One region of the Pseudomonas sp. FP1742 genome, then DNA from elsewhere that is predicted to be linked to it. Evidence: predicted binding sites of a transcription regulator. Region 1 holds the regulator's gene; each other region holds the start of a gene.

Evidence for each region. The regulator FliA, encoded in region 1, starts transcription of late flagellar genes. The targets are predictions, from matches to a motif close to CTAAAGTTTNNNNNNNNNNNGCCGNTAA.
Region 2: a site for FliA is predicted at 2,453-2,480, ahead of PSH64_RS15920 (methyl-accepting chemotaxis protein). Genes of this name have one in related genera too.
Region 3: a site for FliA is predicted at 4,882-4,909, ahead of PSH64_RS23205 (methyl-accepting chemotaxis protein). Genes of this name have one in related genera too.

The regions. Positions count from the first base shown of each region.
Region 1 is NZ_CP117460.1:1,756,460-1,763,736, reverse strand. It holds gene PSH64_RS07900 (chemotaxis protein CheA) at 1-771, opposite strand, end outside; gene PSH64_RS07895 (protein phosphatase CheZ) at 809-1,597, opposite strand; gene PSH64_RS07890 (chemotaxis response regulator CheY) at 1,619-1,990, opposite strand; gene fliA (RNA polymerase sigma factor FliA) at 2,158-2,898, opposite strand; gene fleN (flagellar synthesis regulator FleN) at 2,895-3,725, opposite strand; gene flhF (flagellar biosynthesis protein FlhF) at 3,842-5,170, opposite strand; gene flhA (flagellar biosynthesis protein FlhA) at 5,182-7,277, opposite strand, start outside.
Region 2 is NZ_CP117460.1:3,584,945-3,592,221, reverse strand. It holds gene PSH64_RS15925 (DNA/RNA non-specific endonuclease) at 1-677, shown strand, start outside; gene PSH64_RS15920 (methyl-accepting chemotaxis protein) at 850-2,406, opposite strand; gene PSH64_RS15915 (FAD:protein FMN transferase) at 3,154-4,146, opposite strand; gene PSH64_RS15910 (PepSY domain-containing protein) at 4,136-6,316, opposite strand; gene PSH64_RS15905 (DUF2271 domain-containing protein) at 6,342-6,812, opposite strand; gene PSH64_RS15900 (PepSY domain-containing protein) at 6,901-7,224, opposite strand.
Region 3 is NZ_CP117460.1:5,126,399-5,133,675, forward strand. It holds gene PSH64_RS23185 (glycerophosphodiester phosphodiesterase) at 1-798, shown strand, start outside; gene PSH64_RS23190 (PepSY domain-containing protein) at 971-1,276, shown strand; gene PSH64_RS23195 (GAF domain-containing sensor histidine kinase) at 1,438-2,598, shown strand; gene PSH64_RS23200 (hypothetical protein) at 2,595-3,029, opposite strand; gene PSH64_RS23205 (methyl-accepting chemotaxis protein) at 3,142-4,767, opposite strand; gene PSH64_RS23210 (transporter) at 5,043-6,065, shown strand; gene PSH64_RS23215 (inorganic phosphate transporter) at 6,340-7,277, shown strand, end outside.

The DNA of each region.
Region 1 (7,277 bases):
ATCGACCGCAAAGGTGCCTTTGCCGTGCAACTGGTCGAGCAGTGCTTCGAACTCGTCGTCGGTGATGTCGGAGCTGTCGCCGGCCGCTTTCGGGGCCGCCGGTGCGGTAGGCGCGGCGGCCACGGCATCGGGGGCGAACTGGCCTTTGCCGTGCAATTGATCGAGCAACGACTCGAACTCGGCGTCGGTGATTTCGTCGCTGGCTGCCGCATCGCCAGTCGGCGCCGGCACTGGAACAACGGCGGGCGCCTCGGCCTGAGCCTTGACGGCGTTCAGCGAGTCCAGCAACTGTTCGAATTCGTTATCGGTGATGTCACCGGATTCACTTTCGGCGGCAGGCTCTTGCACCACGTCAGCGACAGGTGCAGCTTCATCAGCCATTTGCGGCTCGGCCAGACGGGCCAGCGCCGCGAGCAATTCAGGCGTGGCAGCCGTGATCGGGCTGCGTTCGCGGACTTCGCTGAACATGCTGTTCACCGCGTCCAGCGCTTCGAGAACCACGTCCATCAGTTCCGAGTCGACGCGCCGCTCACCCTTGCGCAGGATGTCGAACACGTTCTCGGCGATGTGACAGCACTCCACCAGCTCATTGAGCTGGAGGAAGCCGGCGCCCCCTTTTACAGTGTGAAAACCGCGAAAAATTGCATTGAGCAAGTCCGCATCATCAGGTCGGCTTTCCAGCTCGACCAGTTGCTCGGACAGTTGCTCTAGAATCTCGCCGGCCTCAACCAGGAAATCCTGAAGGATCTCTTCATCGGCGCCGAAGCTCATTAAGGGGGTGCTCCTACAGGTCTAAAAACCCAGAAAACTAAAATCCAAGACTGGATAGCAAATCGTCCACATCGTCCTGACCGGACACAACGTCTTCTCTTTTATCGGCATGAATCTGCGGACCTTCACCCTGAGAGAGATGTTTTTGCGGATCTTTTTCAGCCAGCATCGCTTCACGGTCATGTTCGATACCCGCAAAGCGGTCTACCTGGCTGGCCATGAGTACGAGCTTGAGCAGGTTGCTTTCAACTTCGGTGACCAGTTGGGTCACACGCTTGATCACCTGACCGGTTAGGTCCTGGTAATCCTGGGCCAGCAAAATGTCGTTGAGGTTGCTCGACACGACGCGGTTGTCTTCACTGCTGCGTGTCAGGAAACCGTCGACCCGCCGGGCCAGTTCGCGGAACTCTTCAGCCCCGACTTCGCGACGCATGAACCGCCCCCAATCCGTGCTCAGCGCCTGAGCTTCGTCGCTCAGGCTGTTGATCAGCGGCGTGGCGTTTTCCACCAGGTCCATGGTGCGGTTGGCCGCGGCCTCGGTCAGCTTGACCACATAGGACAGGCGCTCGGTGGCATCCGTGATCTGAGACACTTCCTCGGCTTGCGGCATGTGCGGGTCAATCTGGAAATTGACGATCGCGCTATGCAGCTCGCGGGTGAGCTTGCCTACTTCCTGATACAGGCCGCGGTCACGGGTCTGGTTGAGCTCATGGATCAGTTGCACAGCGTCGCCGAACCTGCCTTTTTCAAGGCTTTCGACCAGTTCGACCGCGTGTTTTTTCAGGGTCGACTCGAAATCGCCCTGTGAAGATTCGTTATGCTCCATAGCTCCCCCGTGCGCAGTACATCAGCCGATGCGTTCGAAAATCTTCTCGATTTTTTCTTTCAACGCCTGGGCTGTGAAGGGTTTGACCACATAGCCGTTAACACCGGCCTGGGCCGCTTCGATGATTTGCTCGCGCTTGGCTTCGGCGGTCACCATCAGCACTGGCAGATGCTTGAGCTTTTCATCGGCGCGCACGTGACGCAGCAGATCGATACCGGTCATGCCCGGCATGTTCCAGTCCGTTACCAGAAAGTCGATGCTCCCGCTGTTGAGAACCGGAATGGCAGTGGTGCCATCGTCAGCCTCGACCGTGTTGGTGAACCCAAGGTCACGCAACAGGTTTTTTATGATCCGCCGCATCGTTGAGAAGTCATCAACGATGAGGATTTTCATGTTCTTGTCCAATTCGACCTCCAAGCAGTCTTAAACGCGCCCAGCACCTGGACGCGCCATTTCAATCAATCCGGCAAAGCACTCAATGACTGTCTGGAGCACAACAGATCGAGACCGGTGCAGTTCAACCCCACACCGGCTCCATTCGCAGTGTCCCCACACTGCCTTCAGCGCGCTCGCCACTCCCCCAAACGCCCCCGCAAACGGGCCGCGCACTGGCTGTGTAACTGGCTGACCCGCGACTCGCTGACCCCCAGGACCTCACCGATTTCCTTGAGATTCAACTCCTCGTCGTAGTACAGCGCCAACACCAGTCGCTCACGCTCCGGCAAATTGGCAATCGCGTCCGCCAGCGCTGCCTGGAAGCGTTCATCTTCCAGATCGCGTGACGGCTCGAGATGAGCACTCGCGCCATCCTCATGCAGCCCTTCGTGTTCGCCGTCCTGCAACAGATCGTCGAAACTGAATAACCGGCTGCCCAGGGTGTCGTTCAAAATCCCGTAATAATCGTCGAGACTCAATTGGAGTTCGGCCGCAACTTCGTGATCTTTAGCGTCACGGCCGGTTTTAGCTTCAATCGAGCGAATCGCGTCGCTGACCATGCGGGTATTGCGGTGGACCGAACGTGGCGCCCAGTCCCCCTTGCGCACTTCATCGAGCATCGCGCCGCGGATTCGAATGCCCGCGTACGTCTCGAAACTCGCGCCTTTGCTGGCGTCGTATTTGGTTGATACTTCAAGCAGGCCGATCATCCCGGCCTGGATCAGGTCTTCGACCTGGACACTGGCCGGCAGACGCGCCAGCAAGTGGTAGGCAATGCGTTTGACCAATGGCGCGTAACGCTCGATCAGCTCGTACTGCGCGTCACGTGCCGACTTCTTGTAGAGGTTGTAACCGCTGGCTGTCATAGCACAGGTCCTGCCGTTTGTTGCACGAGGCGCTCGACGAAAAACTCCAAGTGCCCACGCGGGTTGGCCGGCAGTGGCCAGGTATCGACTTTTTGCGCGATGGCCTTGAACGCCAGGGCGCACTTGGAACGCGGAAAGGCTTCGTAGACCGCACGCTGCTTCTGCACAGCCTTGCGCACGCTTTCGTCGTAAGGCACCGCACCGACGTATTGTAAGGCGACGTCGAGGAAGCGATCCGTGACCTTGGTCAACTTGGCGAACAGGTTGCGCCCTTCCTGCGGGCTCTGCGCCATGTTGGCCAGGACGCGGAAGCGGTTCATGCCGTAATCGCGGTTAAGCAGTTTGATCAGCGCGTAGGCGTCGGTGATCGAGGTCGGCTCATCGCATACCACCAGCAAGACTTCCTGCGCGGCGCGTACGAAGCTGACTACCGAGTCCCCAATGCCCGCGGCGGTGTCGATCACCAATACGTCGAGGTTGTCGCCGATGTCACTGAATGCCTGGATCAGGCCGGCGTGCTGGGCCGGGCTCAGATGAACCATGCTCTGGGTGCCGGACGCGGCCGGGACAATGCGGATTCCGCCAGGCCCCTGCAACAGCACGTCGCGCAGCTCACAGCGGCCTTCGATCACGTCGGCGAGTGTGCGTTTGGGTGTCAGTCCCAACAGAACGTCGACGTTCGCCAGCCCCAGATCGGCATCCAGCAGCATGACGCGCCGGCCGAGCTCAGCTAGAGCCAGGGACAAGTTCACTGACACGTTAGTCTTCCCGACGCCACCTTTGCCGCCGGTCACCGCGATCACCTGTACGGGATGCATGCTGCCCATGTTATTTCTTTACCTTGTCTTACTTAGACGGAGGCCACATTACTGGCTGCGCGTTCACCATCGGAACAATGCATGGCAGACCATCGATGTAGGTACAAAAAATGTTCATTAATACCTCAGCCAACCTGCTTGGTCGGGCTGTGGTAAATATCAGCGAACATGTCAGCCATGGCTTCTTCGCTGGGTTCTTCCTGCATTTGCACGCTAACGGCGCGACTGACCAGTTGATGACGGCGCGGCAGATGCAAATCATCCGGGATCCGCGGACCATCGGTCAGGTAAGCCACCGGCAACTCATGACTGATAGCCAGGCTCAACACCTCGCCAAGACTTGCCGTTTCATCCAGTTTAGTCAGGATGCAGCCGGCGAGGCCGCAGCGTTTGTAACTGTGATAAGCGGCAGTTAGAACCTGTTTCTGGCTGGTGGTTGCCAGAACCAGATAATTTTTTGATTTGATGCCGCGCCCGGCCAGGCTTTCGAGCTGCATGCGCAGGGCCGGATCGCTGGCCTGAAGGCCGGCGGTATCGATCAGCACCACGCGTTTGCGCAGCAATGGTTCCAGCGCCTGCACCAGGGATTGACCCGGGTCGACGTGGGTCACCGACACGTTGAGGATCCGGCCCAAGGTCTTGAGCTGTTCCTGAGCACCAATGCGATAGCTGTCCATGCTCACCAGCGCGATGTTCTGCGCGCCGTACTTGAGCACGTAACGGGCCGCGAGCTTGGCCAGTGTGGTGGTCTTGCCCATGCCGGCCGGGCCGACCATGGCAATGACACCACCCTCTTCCAGCGGCTCGACTTCCGGGGTGGCAATCATCCGCGCCAGGTGCGCGAGCAACATGCGCCAGGCCTGACGAGGCTCTTCAATGTCGGTAATCAGCGCCAGCAGATCTCGCGACAACGGGCCGGACAGGCCGATACGCTGCAGACGACGCCAAAGATTGGCCTGAGCCGGACGGCTGCCTTGCAGCTGATTCCAGGCCAGCGAGCCAAGCTGCACTTCCATCAGTTCACGCAGGCTATTGAGTTCGAAACGCATCGAATCGAAGGCGCGCGGGTCCACACCGCCGGAGGCTGGCGCAGGGGCCGGCGCTGCACGACGAGGTTCGGCGTAGGTTGGCTCGATCAGCGGTTCGGCGGCGGTCAACGGCAGGCCGGCGAACAACTGGCGATTGGTGGTCTTGTCGCTCTCGCCATCGCCGCGCAGGCTCAGCTCGGCCTGGGCAGTGACGATCCGCGACTGGGTCTTGCGCAGCTCGTCCTCGAGTTCCATGTTCGGGACACGCGGGGCCAGCGCCGACAATTTGTAATCCAGGGCAGCCGTCAGCTCGACACCACCGGCGATCCGGCGATTGCCAATGATGGCGGCATCGGCGCCCAGCTCATCACGAACCAGTTTCATGGCCTGACGCATATCGGCGGCGAAAAAACGCTTAACTTGCATAAACCACTACCTCAGCCGTTGGGCCCTACTGTCGCAACGATGGTCACTTGCTTGTTGTCAGGAATTTCCTGGTAAGCCAACACGTGCAAGCCCGGGACTGCCAGCCGACCGAATCGCGAGAGCATCGCGCGAACCGGACCGGCCACCAGCAGAATCACCGGTTGACCTTGCATTTCCTGACGCTGCGCCGCATCGATCAATGAGCGTTGCAGTTTCTCCGCCATGCTTGGCTCCAGCAGAACACCCTCTTCCGAGCCTTGTCCTGCCTTCTGAAGACTATTGAGCAATATTTGTTCCAACCTTGGCTCCAAGGTGATCACAGGCAGCTCCGACTCAGTGCCTACAATGCTTTGCACGATTGCACGGGATACGCCGACACGCACCGCGGCCACCAAAGCGGCAGTATCTTGACTCTTGGCAGCGTTGTTCGCGATGGCTTCGGCGATGCTGCGAATGTCCCGTACCGGCACCTGCTCGGCCAGCAACGCCTGCAAGACTTTGAGCAGTTGCGACAGCGAAACCACCCCCGGCACCAGTTCTTCAGCCAGCTTCGGTGAGCTTTTGGCCAGCAATTGCATGAGTTGCTGGACTTCTTCGTGGCCGATCAGCTCGCTGGAATGCTTGTACAGAATCTGGTTCAAGTGGGTTGCCACGACCGTACTGGCATCGACCACGGTGTAACCGAGGGATTGCGCCTGGGCGCGCTGGCTGATTTCGATCCACACCGCTTCCAGGCCAAAAGCCGGATCTTTGGCGGTAATGCCGTTGAGCGTGCCGTAGACCTGCCCCGGGTTGATCGCCAGTTCCCGGTCCGGGTAAATCTCGGCTTCAGCCAGGATCACGCCCATCAGGGTCAGGCGATAGGCACTGGGTGCGAGGTCGAGGTTGTCACGGATATGCACAGTCGGCATCAGGAAGCCCAGGTCCTGGGAGAGCTTTTTACGCACACCCTTGATCCGCGCCAGCAACTGACCACCCTGGTTGCGGTCCACCAGCGGAATCAGGCGGTAGCCGACTTCCAGGCCGATCATGTCGATCGGCGTCACGTCATCCCAGCCAAGCTCCTTGGTTTCCTGAGCTCGGGCCGGCGACGGCAGCAGCTCCTGCTGACGCTTGACCTCTTGCAGGGCCTGAACCTTGACGGCGTTCTGCTTCTTCCAGAACAGGTAAGCGCCACCGGCCGCCAGGGCCGCCATGGACAGAAAGGAGACATGCGGCATGCCCGGCACCAGGCCCATCACCGCCATCAAGCCAGCGGCTACCGCCAAGGCTTTTGGCGAGGCGAACATCTGGCGACCGATCTGCTTGCCCATGTCTTCCGAGCCGGAAGCACGGGTCACCATGATCGCCGCGGCGGTCGACAACAGCAGTGATGGCAATTGCGCCACCAAACCGTCACCAATGGTCAACAGCGCGTAAACCTTGCCGGCGTCACCGAAGCTCATGCCGTGCTGGAAGATCCCGACCGCCATGCCACCGATCAGGTTGATGAACAGAATCAGCAGGCCGGCGATGGCGTCACCGCGCACGAATTTGCTGGCACCATCCATGGAACCGTAGAACTCGGCCTCCTGAGCTACTTCCATCCGGCGCAGTTTTGCCTGGTTCTGGTCGATCAGGCCGGCGTTCAAGTCGGCATCGATGGCCATCTGTTTGCCCGGCATCGCATCGAGGGTGAAACGCGCGCTCACCTCGGAAATCCGCCCGGCGCCCTTGGTCACCACGACAAAGTTGATGATCATCAAAATCGCGAAGACCACGATACCGACCACGTAGTTACCGCCGATCACCACTTCGCCGAAGGCCTGAATCACCTTGCCGGCGGCGGCATGGCCGTCCTGACCGTGGAGCATCACCACCCGCGTCGAGGCCACGTTCAGCGCCAGTCGCAACAACGTCGCCACCAGCAGAATGGTCGGGAACACCGCAAAATCCAGTGGCCGCAAGGCGTACACGCAGACCAGCAACACAACGATGGACAAGGCAATGTTGAAGGTGAAAAACACGTCCAGCAGGAACGGCGGCACCGGCAACATCATCATGGCCAGCATGACCAGCAGCAACAGCGGCACACCCAGATTGCCCCGACTGAGGTCGGCAATGTTTG
Region 2 (7,277 bases), 1.8 Mb from region 1:
GCGCAGATCTGTTTCCGGCTGCGAAACCGATCAACATGGCCACAGTGCCTGCCACAATGAAACCTCTGGCCCTGTGTTCCGATAACTTTGCGGTGCTGTACTCGCAAACCAGCAAGACGCCGCTGGTAGTGGTCGAACGCCTCAATGCCGCCCAGCTGCAGGATGCCAAAGGGGAGGAGCGCACCAACCAGTTCTACCCGGACCCGCGCATCCCCAAGAGCGGGCGGGCAGAGTTGAGCGACTACCGTAGCCAACATCCGGCCGTGGACCGTGGCCATCAATCCCCGGCAGCCGATGCACCGAGCCCCAATGCAATGGCCCAATCGTTTGCGCTGTCGAACATGGTGCCGCAAGACCCAACCAACAACCGGAAGATCTGGAGCAAGGTCGAGTCCGATGTCAGAAAGTTTGCCAAGCGAGCCGATGGTAATGTGTTTGTCTTTACCGGCCCGCTCTTTGACTCGGGCCACGCCACCATCGGCGACAACAAGGTCTGGGTACCGACCCGTCTGTTCAAACTGGTTTACGACGCATCGTCCAAGCGTGCCTGGGCCTACGTACTGCCCAACGCTGAAACCCGTATCGAGAGACCGATGGACTATGACACTTTCGTGAAGAGTACCGGGCTCAAGCTGCTGGGGAATCTACCGGTCACAGGTTCCGTAGGGCGCTCTTGAGGGCTTGATGACTGGCACCCCAAAGGCTGGATGCAGCCGATGGGGTGTTTCATTCATGGATAAATCGTGGCTGCGCTGAGCTGGTACCAAGCATTATCGACGTTTGTGAGGGTGTCGCCTGCTCTCTGATGGCTTTACAGCAGTGTGTAAACATTATGGCTGGCTTTTAAGTCTAGACTTTGAAGCGTCCTACCAACCTTTCCAGTTCATGGCCCAGCCGTGCAAGTTCGGTACTCGAAGACGCGGTTTCTTCGCAGGTGCTTGCCGTCTGCTCGGAGATGTCGCGAACGTTGATCACGCTGCGATTGATTTCCTCGGTGACTGCGCTTTGTTGCTCCGCCGCCGTGGCAATCTGCTGATTCATCGCCTGAATGATTGAGACCTTACTTGTGATGTTCTCCAGGGCGTCAACAGCGCGATGGGTAAATTCCACGCTGCTTTCGCTCAGCAGCAGGCTGCTTTCCATGCCTGAGGCAACGGCATGAGTGCCGCTTTGGACTCCGGCTACCAGCGTTTCAATTTCTTCGGTGGAGCGCTGGGTGCGTAAGGCGAGATTACGCACCTCGTCTGCCACCACCGCAAAACCACGACCGGCTTCTCCGGCGCGAGCTGCTTCAATGGCCGCATTCAGCGCCAGCAGGTTGGTTTGTTGGGCCACTGCCTTGATCACATCCAGTACGCCGCCGATTTTATCGCTTTGTTCCTGGAGATGGCGCACAGCGTCTGCCGACTGGTTGAGCTCTTGCGCCAAGCGCTTGATCTGCGCAATGGCTTCACCCACGATCTGCTCTCCTTCGCAGGCTTGCTGATCGGCGATGGATGCGGCAGCAGAAGCTTCTTCGGCATTGCGTGCGACGTTTTGCACGGTAGCGGTCATCTCGTTCATTGCGGTGGCGACATGATCGGTTTCGGCTTTCTGGTTGTTGACACCTGCCGTCGTTTGCTCGGTGACCGCCGATAGCTGTTCGGCAGCGCTGGCAACCTGGATGACGCCGGATCGAATGCCGTCGATCAGCTCATGAAGGTTGAGCATCATCTGCTGAAGACCTGATTGCAGTTGGCCTAACTCATCACGCCGGTTGACCTGCACTTGCTCACTCAAATCACCCCTGGCAATACGGTTCACCGCCTGGAGCGTGTGCTGCAGCGGATGAACGATTTGTCGTGTGATGACCCACGCTGCGAGTGTGCCCAGCAGCAGAGCCAAGGCCGCGACAAGACCCAGCAGGGCCTTGGCGGACGCGGCATCGGCGTCGCGTTTGGCATTTTGCGACTCGATGAGTTTTTGCGTCGTGTCGAGCAACAGATCGCCCAACTGCCCCATACGTTTAAACGTTGGCGCCTGGTCAGTGTCAGGCCGCGTCAGGTCATGCAGCAGTTGTCCGTACTCCTTGACCGAGTTGTCCTGCTGTTGAATCAAGTCTTGATCGAAGGGGGAAGTGAAATGTTCCTTGATACTGTGCAGGTGGGCTGCCAGGTTATCCAGGGTTATCTGCAGCGGTTGATAGGCATCCGATTGAGGGTTTGTACCTATGCGTAAACGAATGATTCGCAAGTCTTTGGTGTAATCACTGATTCGAGCAATTTTTTCAATCTTAAGCCCGCGGTCGGTCAATGTAACAATTGCGTACCAGCCGGTGGCGGCCAGTAACAATGCAAGCCCTAGTACCAGGCCGAACCCCACGCTTAATTTAGCGCTGACACGGATATTGCTGATCCAGCCGAACATAAAAACTCCAGGCAGTAATGCAGGTTGATTGATCATGGCGCTCTGAATGTCGACCATGGACCGCAATGCTTTAACTCTAAAGTGGTTGCCAAAGTGTTCTGGATGACAATTAGGGTCATTCGTAAAAAATACTGGGATGTATGAGTTATATGGTTGTAGCGTGACTGAAAGGATACAGCTCCCCAGCCTGTCGGACGTTGCCAGAGATGTCCGCTCCCAAACTAAGGGTGTTTTCGGGCGCCAAAAATGTTGCCTTGTGCTTTAGTCGAATGTTCACGGTCGATTGGTTCTGGTTAGCCCGTATTTATGGCGCAAACCCCGGAAAATAGAGCAGGGCGGTGGTGGACGATTCAAAGCCGGATCGCTTGTTTTAGATAAAGGAACAACTGGTCTTGACATGCTCTGTATTGGCTTTCGAGGTTTTCAACCTCCCACATTCGAGCGAGCCACACCTCATCACATGCCGCGTCCAGATGATTGACAGTAGATCTCCATGAGGTGTGCGCCTGATCAATGGCCTGGAGTAACTGCAATAGTTCTTCAGTTATCGGAAGCGTTTTTATGGGGGATTTTCTTAGTGACATTTAAAATACCGGGTATTGATTTTATTGTGAGGTGGTTTTTGCAATGTGCACTATAAGGTTCAGCTCATGGGGGCAGTATTCGACTTATGGCTAGCGAGGCGCTGCAGTAATAGGCGGTTTTTTATTATAAGTATTCATTAAAATTATAATGCGTTGGGGCGGGTCAACTCGTCCAGGCTTCGAGTAGCCCTTCAGCGCATTCAATCTGCGCCTGCAGTTGGCCACCGACAATGGATATTTCCTTGAATTGTTCACCGTCGCGCAGCACGAACAAAGCGTCCATGCCGCGCTCTTGTGCCAGGCGTGGGCCTTCAATTTCACCCAGCACCAACAGCGCCGTGGCCCAGGCGTCGGCGAGCACGCACGAGGTCGCCACCACGCTGACGGCCGCGAGCGCGTTGCACAGCGGTGCGCCGGTTGTCGGGTTCATGGTGTGGGCATAGGACTGCCCCCTCACATCGACCCAGTGTCGGTAGTCCCCGGATGTAGCGATGGCGGCGTCGCCGAGTTCCATCACCCCCATGACTTCACGCACGCCCCGGCAGGGTTTTTCAATGGCCACGACCCAGGGTTGCGCATCAGGTTTGACGCCACGGGCACGCATCTCGCCGTCGATGCCGACCAGATAACGAGTGATGCCAAAGCCCTCCAGGCAGCGGGCCAGCTCATCGACACCAAAACCCTTGGCGATACCGTTCAGGTTGAGGTTCAGTGGCGCTCGTTTGCGTACCTGATTACGTTGCGGGTCAATGACCAGCGCCGAGCTGGCGTGCAGGCGAGCTCGCGGTGGCATCGTGTCCAGCACCTGCTCCGTGATGGTCTGTTCGCCGGGGCCAAACCCCCAGGCGTCCACCAGATCGCCGATGGCGATGTCGAAGGCGCCGCTGGATTGCTGACTGACACGCAGCGCGGCAGACAGCACCATGGCCAGCTCCTTGGGCACGGACACCCACTCCTGCTCGGGGGCGGCGTTGAGGCGGTTGAGATCGGAGTCAGGTTTCCAGGTGGACATTTGCTGGTCCACCCGGGCCACGGCGCGGGCCAGGCTGTGGTCGATTGGGTCGGTATCGATCCCGGCTTGCGCATAGAACAGGGCGGTGTAACGGGTGCCCATGGTCTCGCCATTCAGGCTGTAGCGTTGCAAGTCAGTAGACATCTTCACGGTAGCGTCCTTGTGCCTTGAGGGTCAGCACACTCAGGTTAATCGGCGCCAACACGTCATCCAGGGCCTGCATCACGCCCTTAGCCATTTCGCGACCGCCACACACCAACACCTGGGCGCCTTTCTCAATCAGCCGACGCAAGACCAGTGCATCGCCGATCAGCCGGTCTTGCACGTAGCTGCCGTCCATGACCTGGGAGAAGGCGGCGCGCAATGCCGTGAGGCGTCGGTCCGCCAGGTAACGGTTGAGCTCCGATTCGTAAAGAAAGTCCGAGGCCGGATTGCGCCCGCCCCAATATAAATGCATGGGGTGTCGGGCCTTGTTGTTGCGAATAAAACCGGCCAAGGGACCTATGCCGGTACCGGCGCCAATCAGGATCACCGGATGCGCGCCCGATGCCGGACGAAATTGCGGGTTGGGCTGGATGAATGCTTCGATCGGCGCGCCGATGTCCAGGCCATGAAGGAATGGCGAGCACACGCCGCCTTCGTGTTTACGTACGCAGATCTCCAGCACGCCATCTTCTGAGCTACTGGCCAGCGAGTAGAAACGCGGAACCTGGCTATCCGGCGGGAAAATCCCGACCAGGTCACCGGCCAGAAAGTCCGGCAGCTCGCTGGGGGCCTTGAAGCGTAGTACGTGGGTCGGCGCATTCACCTGTTCGCCGTAGGCGATGCGCTCCATCAGCGCCAGTTGATGGGTACGTGGCTGCTCAGGGGTGTGGACCAGCGTCAGGTCATGCCCCAGCACTTCACCCAGTGCATGACCCCAACGAGCAAATTCCTGTGCGGACTGGCGGTTGACGGTTTCCAGCCCCAGCAACGGCGAGCCACCGGCCCGTAACATCGCGTCCTGCACCTGGTGGGCGTACTGACAGAACTGCGCAAACTGGCGATCGCCCAGGCCCAGCACGGCAAACGGCAGGCCGGGTTTGAGGCCGACCCTGGTCAACCGCGCCAGGAACTGCGAAGCCGAGGCCGGGGCATCGCCGTCGCCGTGGGTCGCGGTGAGGATGAACACCCGTTGCGCATTGCCGTAGTCGTTGGTGTATTGATTCATCGGCGCGCTATGTACCCGGTGTCCAGCCTGGTGCAAGGCGTCATGCAAGGTGTTGGCAAAGCCCCAGGTGCTGTTGTTTTCACTGCCGACCAGAATCACGCTGTCGGCGGATTGCGCGGCGCAATTGTCGCGGATGTTCGGAGCGGCCTTGCGGCGGCGCCACCACAGCAGGATGCCGGTCACGCTCATCAACGGCACGCAGAGTGCACAGAGCCCCAGTGGCAGACCCAGCCACCAGAGGCCTTCACCGGTGTGCAACTGATAAATCAATTCGTAGAGGTTGTGCATCGAGTCGTGGGCTTGATAGGACAGCAAGGTGCCGCTGGCCTGGTCCACGTAGCCGTCGCCCTGGGCCGTGCGCAGGGAAAACACGTCTTGCGGGTTGTTGGGGCTCGGGTAGACCAGTTCGCGCAGGTCATTCAGGTCAGTGGCCTGCAAGGCTTTCAGGTTCGCCACCGGCAAGGCCGGACCGGCGCTGACGTGGGTGGGGAAGGTGGGTTCGTTCTGACTGCCGTCAGCGATAAGACCGAAAGTCGTGGCGCACAGATAGAGCCCGCTCAGCGCCGACAGCAGCAGCCCAAGCAATGCCAGGCGTCCGACTTCAGCATGCCAGCGCTGGCTGAAGGAACCTCGCAGTGGTCGCAACAGGTTGCGCCAGCCGCCCAGCCGCCGGGCCAGCAACAGCGCACCAGACACCGACAGCATCAGCATGAACAGCGCGCCGACTCCAGACACCCCGTGGCCAGGCGTGCCAAGGAACAGCGAGCGGTGCAGGTCTTTCATCCAGCGTGAGAAGGCGGATGGCTCGTAGGGTGCGAGGCCTTGACCGGTCAGTGGATCGACCTTTTCGGCCCCGGCCTGACCGTCCTGGTTGTAGTAGACGATGACCGTCCCGGACGCTGTGCGCTGGATCTGCTCCACGCCCTGGAAATGGCCGGCGACGTGCCCGGCCAGCTGACTGACGTTGACTTGCCCGGCAGCGGTGGGCGTGCTGTGCAGGCGTTCCAGGGCCGGGTCGACAGACAACATCGCGCCGCTGATGGCCAATAGCATGACCAATAGGGCGGCGATCAGGCCGGGCAGGGAATGGAACTGGCGAAGCATGTTCAGCCTCCAGAAATGGCAGGTGCTACAGATCGTAAGTAAAGGATTCGACGTAAGTACTGCCGGCCGCCGGCTTGCCTGCGCCCTTGGACGTCAGGGGCACGCTGACATCGGCGCGGGCATCACGTTTGTCCTCGACGGCGCTGTCGATGCGGATTTGATAGCCGGCGTCGATCAGGGTGTCTGCCAGTTCGACACTGACTTTGAGCGTGCGCCCACTGCCGACGCTGGCGCCGCTGACCCCGTCAAACTCGCGCGGGTTCATCCCGCTCCCACGGGCCCAGTCGGCCAGATGCTTGTAATACTTGGCCTTCTTGCCGGCCACCCAGAGGGTTTTCTGGTATTGGCCAGTGGCGTCGGTGACGTAGATCGCCAGATATGCATCGTTGCCGCTGTAGTCCTTGAGCTGAGTGGTCAAGGTCACTTCACGGGCCTGGACCAGCCCCGGCAGGGCAACGGCGCCGGCGAGGCAGGATGCAGCGATGAGCTTTTTCATGGAGTTGTCCTTTTGATCGTTAGGTCGAGAGCCTGGACCTGCTTGCTGACAGCAACCTGAAACGCGGGAAAAAACATCGACAGGTGGGTTATTCGGTGAGCGGGCTGCCGAGGTAATCCCTGGCGTCGCCATCGTCCCGGAAATGGATCTCGAGTGTGTGCAGGTGCAGCGATGCCGGTGAGTAACTGGCTTCGATGGCATTGCCTTTGCGGTCCAATCCCTTGAGCTTGTAACAACCGTCGTCGACCTTGATGCGATGCACGCTCCAGCCGTATTGCTGCTCGACCTGCTGACGCAAGGTTTCGCGTGGCTGCCAGTCGCTCACCGGGTCGCTGCAGTCTTCATCGGCCAGGGCGTAGCCGTTGAGCAGCAAGCTCAATAACGCCGTACTGGCAATAAAAGCGGATTTCATGATCTATCTCCTGCCGGGGCGGCGTCTGTGGCATACCCTAAGGTGCATTCCTG
Region 3 (7,277 bases), 3.3 Mb from region 1:
AACGAATTCACCATCGCTGAACTGAAAACCCTGGATGCCGGCAGCTGGTTCAACACGGCGTACCCGGATCGCGCGCGTCCGGGCTACGTGGGTCTGAAGATCCTGACCCTGGACGAAATCATCGACATCGCCCAAGGCAATCCGCTGCACAAACCTGGCCTGTACATCGAAACCAAAGAGCCGAAGCAGTTTCCCGGCATCGAGCGCGATCTCAAGGATAAATTGCAGGACCGTGGCTGGCTGAGCCCGGCCGGTTCCAAACTGGCAAAAAGTAATCTGGCGGTCGGCCAGGGCAAAGGCAAAGTGGTGCTGCAAACCTTCGAGAAGAGCAGCCTCGAACTGCTCGAGAAGGAAATGCCGCAAGTGCCGAAAATCCTGCTGTTGTGGGTGGGCGAAGGCAGCATCGAGCCGAAATCCAAAGTGACGTTCGCCGAGTCCGGTGACAAGGACAAAGCGACTTACTACGCCAAACAGGAACCGAAAGACAAAGCCGAATTCCAGCAATGGGTCGAGTACGCCAAGGCCCAGGGCGCTATCGGCACCGGGCCTTCTGCCGCGCTGACCAAGGGCGGCGATCAGAGCTATTCGGACCTGGTGAAACCGTGGATGAACCAGTTCACCCACGATCAGGGCCTGCTGGTGCACGTCTACACCATCGACGATGCCGTGGATTATCAGAAAGTGACGGATGCCGGTGTCGACGGCATCTTCACCAACCGCGCCAGCGAACTGCTGAAGTTCTACAAGCGCCCGGCGGCGGCGAGTGTTGCGCAGTTGTTGCAGAACAACGGGTACTGATTGGCGCCAGGCACTGCACCGCGTCGTCCCCATCGCGGGCAAGCCACGCTCCCACAAGGTCTGCGCAAAACCTGTGAGAGCGTGGTTGCCCGCGATTGTTTTTTTAAGGGTGAATTAAGTTGCGCTGTTTAACCTGATCCCACTTAAACAGCTCCTCCAAGGAAAGAACTTGATGAAAACCTTAACTGCCCTGTTCACCGCTGCCGCCCTGACCCTCACCGCTGGCCTGGCCCAAGCTGACGTTCGCGTCGACCAGATCCCCGAGTTGGTCAAAAGCGGCAAGATCAAACCCCTGGAAGAAATGAACCAGGCCGCGCTGAAGTTGCATCCGGGCGCCACAATTACTGATACCGACCTGGATAACCACTTCAACGGTTACGAATATGAAGTTGAACTGCGTCTGGCTGACAACACCGAATGGGATGTGGACTTCGATGCCGCCACTGGCAAGGTCCTGAGCAACAAACAAGACAAGTGATTCAACGGCAAAAAGCCGCACGATCTTCGGGTCGTGCGGCTTTTTTGCGTTCGGCGTAAGGCAAATCGCTGAAGTGGTGAACGAAGTCGCGCCCTTTTGCGCTAGCCCGCTAGAATCCCTCAACACCACCACTCAGCATGTTGAAGCAGAGAACCACGGATATGGGGCAAACAGCGGCAGCAGACATCGCCACGATCAGCCGGATCAGCGCGGTGCCGGCGGTTCTTCAGGTGATCAGTGAGCTGACCGGGTTGCGGTTCGCCGCGGTGGCCCGCGTCATCGACAACACCTGGATCGCCTGCGCGGTGCTCGATCGACTGGATTTTGGCGTGCAGGTGGGCGATGAACTGCAGCTGGTCTCCACGCTGAGCGACGAAATTCGCCAGGGCCAGCAGTCGGTGGTCATCGACAAGGTCAGTGAAGACCCGCTCAGCCGCGATCATCCCTTCGAAAGCTACATTGCCGTGCCGATACTTCGCACCGATGGACGCTTCTTCGGCACCCTCTGCGCCCTCGATCCTGATCCCGCGCCGCTCAAGTCCAGCACGATCCGGAGCACCATGGAATCGTTCGCCCGGATGCTGGCGCTGCAGATCGAAACCGAAGAAAACCTGCAACGGACCGAAGCGGCGTCGATCAAGGAACGCAAAACCACTGAGCTGCGCGAGCAGTTCATCGCCGTGCTCGGTCATGATCTGCGCAACCCCTTGTTCGCCATCAGCGCCGGTGCCGAAATGCTCCTGCGCAAAGTCAAAGACCCGGCGAATGAGCAACGGGCGCGACATATCCTCACCAGCGCCCGGCGTGCGACCAAACTGGTCGATGATGTGCTGGACTTCGCGCGCGGGTCATTAGGTCGCGGCATCCCGATGAATATCGAACCGTGCCCTGACTTGGGGGATGTGCTGCGGCATGTGATCGCCGAGATCCAGAGCATTCACCCCAAGCGCAATATTCAGGCGTCGATTGACGACCTGAGCGACATACATTGCGATCGCGAACGGGTAGCGCAGTTGCTGTCCAACCTGCTGGCGAATGCCATTGTCCACGGAGATCCCGACGGCACGGTCGAGGTCAGTGCGCAGGTCAAGGACGGGCACTTCGTGTTGAGCGTGAAAAACCAGGGGCTGATTGCCGAAGATGCACTGCCGCACCTGTTCCAGCCCTACTCGCGACCGACCGGCGGAACACCGCGGGCCGGCCTCGGATTGGGGCTGTACATTGCCAACCAGATTGCGCAGGCCCATGGCGGCAAACTGGAGGTGGAATCGACCGAGCCCCAGGGCACGACGTTTACCTTCAGCTTGCCCCCCAGGACTTAAGCGGTGGTGCTGACCACCGAACCCGACGTACTGCCACCCTCATCCTGCAACGCCTGCAACAACGCCGCCGTCACCGTTTGCATCGAAGCCGACGTGGCCGCAATTTGCGACTGAGCCGCCGCAACTTCCGCCGCCTTGGCTTCGCTGCTTTGCTGCTTGGCCTGGGCCGCTTGCAGTTGCTGCTGTTGCTCCTGCAATTGCTTTTGCAGTTCGGCGAGCTGCTTGCGCAGTTCTTTCACCGTATCGGACTCACTGCTGCTGGAGCTGCTTTCGCTCGACGCGGCTGCGCCGCCAGCGGCAGCCTTGGTGGTGTCACTGGAGGTCTCGGTGGATGCCGCGACGGTGCTGTCTTCGGTGTTGTCGCTGATCGAAACCTGGCTTGAAGAAGTCGACAGGGTCTGGTTGATCGAAACGGAACTGATGCTGACCATGGGCGTTATCCAATATGCAGTTTGGGTAACTTCCGTCATCGTCAGGCGCGGCACGAACTTGAGAGCGACTGTGTACCGACTCGGTAACCGATTCGGTACACAGCCCATTTCACTAGGCGCTCAACCGCGCCGTCACTTCATTCAATTGCCCCGACAGCCCGTGCAGGTTGTGGCTGGCCGCTTCGGTGCGCTGCACGTTGTCCAGGTTGGTGCTGGCGATGCTGGTGATTTCGGTGAGGTTGCGCGAGATGTCTTCGGCCACCGAGGTCTGCTCCTCGGCGGCGGTGGCGATCTGGCGGTTCATGTCGCGAATGGCTTCCACGGCATGGGTGATGCGCTCGAGCATGGCGCCGGCCTGGGTCACTTGCTCGACGCTTTGTTCACTGCGCGACTGGCCGCTTTCGATGGCCTGGGCCGCGTCCACCGCACCGGTTTGCACGGTTTGAATGATCTGGTTGATCTCGATGATCGACGCCGCCGTGCGCTGGGCCAGGCTGCGCACTTCATCGGCGACCACCGCAAAACCACGTCCGGCTTCACCGGCACGGGCCGCTTCGATTGCCGCGTTGAGCGCCAGCAGGTTGGTCTGTTCGGCAATGCCGCGAATCACTTCCAGCACCTTGCCGATGCGCCCGCTGTCTTCTTCCAGACGACGGATGACCGTGGCGGTGTTGGCGATTTCGCCGCGCATTTGGGTGATGGTGTGGATGGTGCCCTGCATGACCTTCTCGCCCTGCTGGGCGGACTGATCGGCTTCGTCGGCCGCACGTGCCGCATCAGCGGCGTGGCGCGCGACTTCTTGCGCGGTGGCGGACATTTCGTTCATCGCCGTGGCCACTTGATCGGTGCGGTTGAACTGCTCGTTGGTGCCGCTGGCCATGAGGCCGGCAATCGATTTCAGCTCACCGCTGGCACTGTCCAGGTCCGACGCGCTGCGCTGCAAGCGGTTGAAGGTTTCGGCGAGAAAATCGCGCAAGGTGTTGGCGGCCCTGGCCAGGTTGCCCAACTCGTCCTGACGGGTGCTGGCCACGCGTTCGGCGAACCGGCCCTGACTGAGTTGCGCCACGTAGTCAATCAGTTTGCGGATCGGCTCCACCAGGTTGCGGTTGACCAGCCACAGACTCAACAGGCCAATCAGCAGACCCGACACCAGCATTACAATGATCCCCAACAACACCGTCTGATCGGCGCTGGCGCTAATCAGCTTCGATTTCTCGGTGGCCTGCTTGCGCAACTCGCTGACCAACTCGCTCATCTGCTCACTGGCGGCACGGTCCACGCCTTTGACCGCGTTGTCGCCAACCGCTGGGTCGGCCCCGGCCGCCACATAGGCATCACGGCCCTTCTGATACGCCGCACCTAATACACGATGCTCCTCACGCAGGCGTTCGATGCGGGTCTTGAGTTGCGGCTCCATACCCTTCTGCCCGGCCAGTTCACCGAGGATGCCCTGCACATTGCGCTGACCGTCCTCGAACTGCTTCCAGTATTTGTCCAGGTCCGCGGGTTGCTTGCCGCGCAGCAGGACGTTTTTCCACTCCTGAACCTGCACTTTGAATTGCAGGTTGGCTTCATCGATCAATTGCGAGGTGTGCAACGGGCCTTCGATCAGGTTCGCGTAGTTCTGGACGCCATTGGACAGAAAGTGAAAGCAGGCCAAAGCGATCAACAACATCGCCAACAGACTGCCACTCAACAGGGCGAGAATTTGTGCTCGAAGAGACTTTTGCAAAGACATCGGGAAGTACTCAAAACAGGAATGAGGCACGCGGATGAAGGCGTGAAAAGTATCCGGACATCCCTGTCTGCCACGTTGGCCCTTGGCCGAAGGCGCGCAAACGTAACCCAAGCGTGATCGGCGTTCCAGAGCGGTTCTTGAGGAAAATCCGACCATCGGTATCGCAATCGTTTGCGTACACCTTGCCGTCACAAAACCGTCATGAGCGCTTGCAATGATGGGGCTCAAGTGAACCTGTGAAACCCGCGACAGGCGCCTCCTCGCAGCGAGACTTCATGAACCACAGCATTGACCAACGCCATCGCGATTCCGACCTGTTCGGCCTGCTTTACGGTTTCAGTTTTCGCCCCGGCGAGCGCGGTCGCGAGATCGATTCGGCCAAGGCACTGCACTGCCTGCAACAACCGGACGACAGTGATGAGTTTCTCTGGCTGCACCTGAACCTGGCCCATGCGGCGTGCGAGCGCTGGATGAAAAGCCATCTGGAATTGCCCGACGAGTTTTTCGAAGCCTTGCACGAGGGGTCCCGTTCGACGCGCATCGAGCATGTCGATTCGGCGTTGCTGGCGGTGGTCAACGACGTGGTGTTCAACCTCAGCAGCATGGTTTCCTCGGATGTCTCGACACTGTGGGTCTGCGCCCGCAGTCGGCTGATCATCAGCGCGCGCCTGCAACCGCTGCACTCGGTGGACAAGCTGCGCTCTTCGGTGAAGGCCGGGGAATGCTTTCGCTCACCGCTGGAACTGCTGGTGCATTTGCTGCGCGATCAGGGCGAAGTGCTGACACAGATCGTGCGCAAGACCAGCCTCAGTGTCGATCAGATCGAAGATGAATTGCTGTCGTCGCGCCTGTCCACCAACCGCGCCGAACTGGGCGCCAACCGCCGGGTGCTGGTGCGCCTGCAACGGTTGCTGGCGCTGGAGCCCGGCTCGTTGCTGCGCCTGCTCAATCGCCCGCCGCAATGGTTGCAGAAGGAGGACGTCAAGGAGCTGCGCAAATCCACCGAGGAGTTTGCGCTGATCATCAACGACCTCACAGCCCTCGGTGAGCGGATCAAGCTGTTGCAGGAAGAAATCGCCGCCAACCTCAACGAACAGAGCAACCGCACGCTGTTCACCCTGACCGTGGTCACGGTGCTGGCGCTGCCGATCAACATCATCGCCGGTTTCTTCGGCATGAACGTCGGCGGGGTGCCGCTTGCCGGAGATCCGGAAGGCTTCTGGATTCTGGTGGCGCTGGTGGCGACGTTTACCCTGATTGCCGGGCGCTGGGCGTTTCGCAAGCGGCGCGATTATTAAGCAAAGTACCAGGGCCTTATCCCAATCCTGTGGCGAGGGGGCTTGCCCCCGTTGGGCTGCGCAGCGGCCCCTATCCGGTTTATTCATTCAAACCGCATTTTCTGGTTTTACGACTGCTTCGCAGCCGAACGGGAGCAAGCTCCCTCGCCACAGGTGTTTGCCTGCCTTAGCATCCGGCATTACAAAAAAACCAAACACTGACCCAGCGCAGCCTCACTGTAATATTTAGCAACGATCATGGCCGATACTCCTTCTCTGCTCAGGATTATCCGGCATGGCTACGCCTTCCTTCACTGCCGCTTCCCAGGCGCCCGCCAGTAGCGCCAGGCCGCAGTTCGATAAAAAACCCGGCCTGCTCACCTTCGTGATGTTCTTTGCCGTGCTGGGCAGCGGGCTGTTGTTCACCGCCTACAGCCTGATGCACGACATGAGCGAACTCGGCACGGTGGTCACCACCTGGACGCCGTTTCTGCTGTTGGGCGTCGCCCTGTTGATTGCCTTGGGCTTTGAGTTCGTCAACGGTTTTCACGACACCGCCAACGCCGTGGCGACGGTGATTTACACCCACTCCCTGCCGCCGAATTTCGCCGTGGCCTGGTCCGGGTTCTTCAACTTTCTGGGGGTGTTGCTGTCCAGCGGCGCGGTGGCGTTCGGCATCATCGCCCTGTTGCCGGTGGAGCTGATTCTGCAGGTCGGATCCTCCGCCGGTTTCGCGATGATCTTCGCCCTGTTGATCGCCGCCATTCTGTGGAACCTCGGCACCTGGTGGCTGGGTTTGCCGGCTTCTTCATCGCACACCCTGATCGGCTCGATCATCGGTGTCGGCGTGGCCAATGCCTTGATGCACGGTCGCGACGGCACCAGTGGCGTGGACTGGGCCCAGGCGACCAAGGTCGGTTACGCGTTGCTGCTGTCGCCGCTGATCGGCTTCGCGTTTGCCGCGCTGTTGCTGCTGGCGTTGCGCGTCTTCGTCAAAAATCGCGCACTGTACAAGGCGCCCAAGGGTGATACCCCGCCACCGTGGTGGATTCGCGGCATGTTGATTCTGACCTGCACCGGCGTGTCGTTCGCCCACGGTTCCAACGACGGCCAGAAAGGCATGGGCCTGATCATGCTGATTCTGGTGGGCACGCTGCCGATGGCGTATGCATTGAACCGCACCATGCCGGCGGATCAGGCCTTGCAGTTCGCGGCCGTGGCCGAAGTCACCCA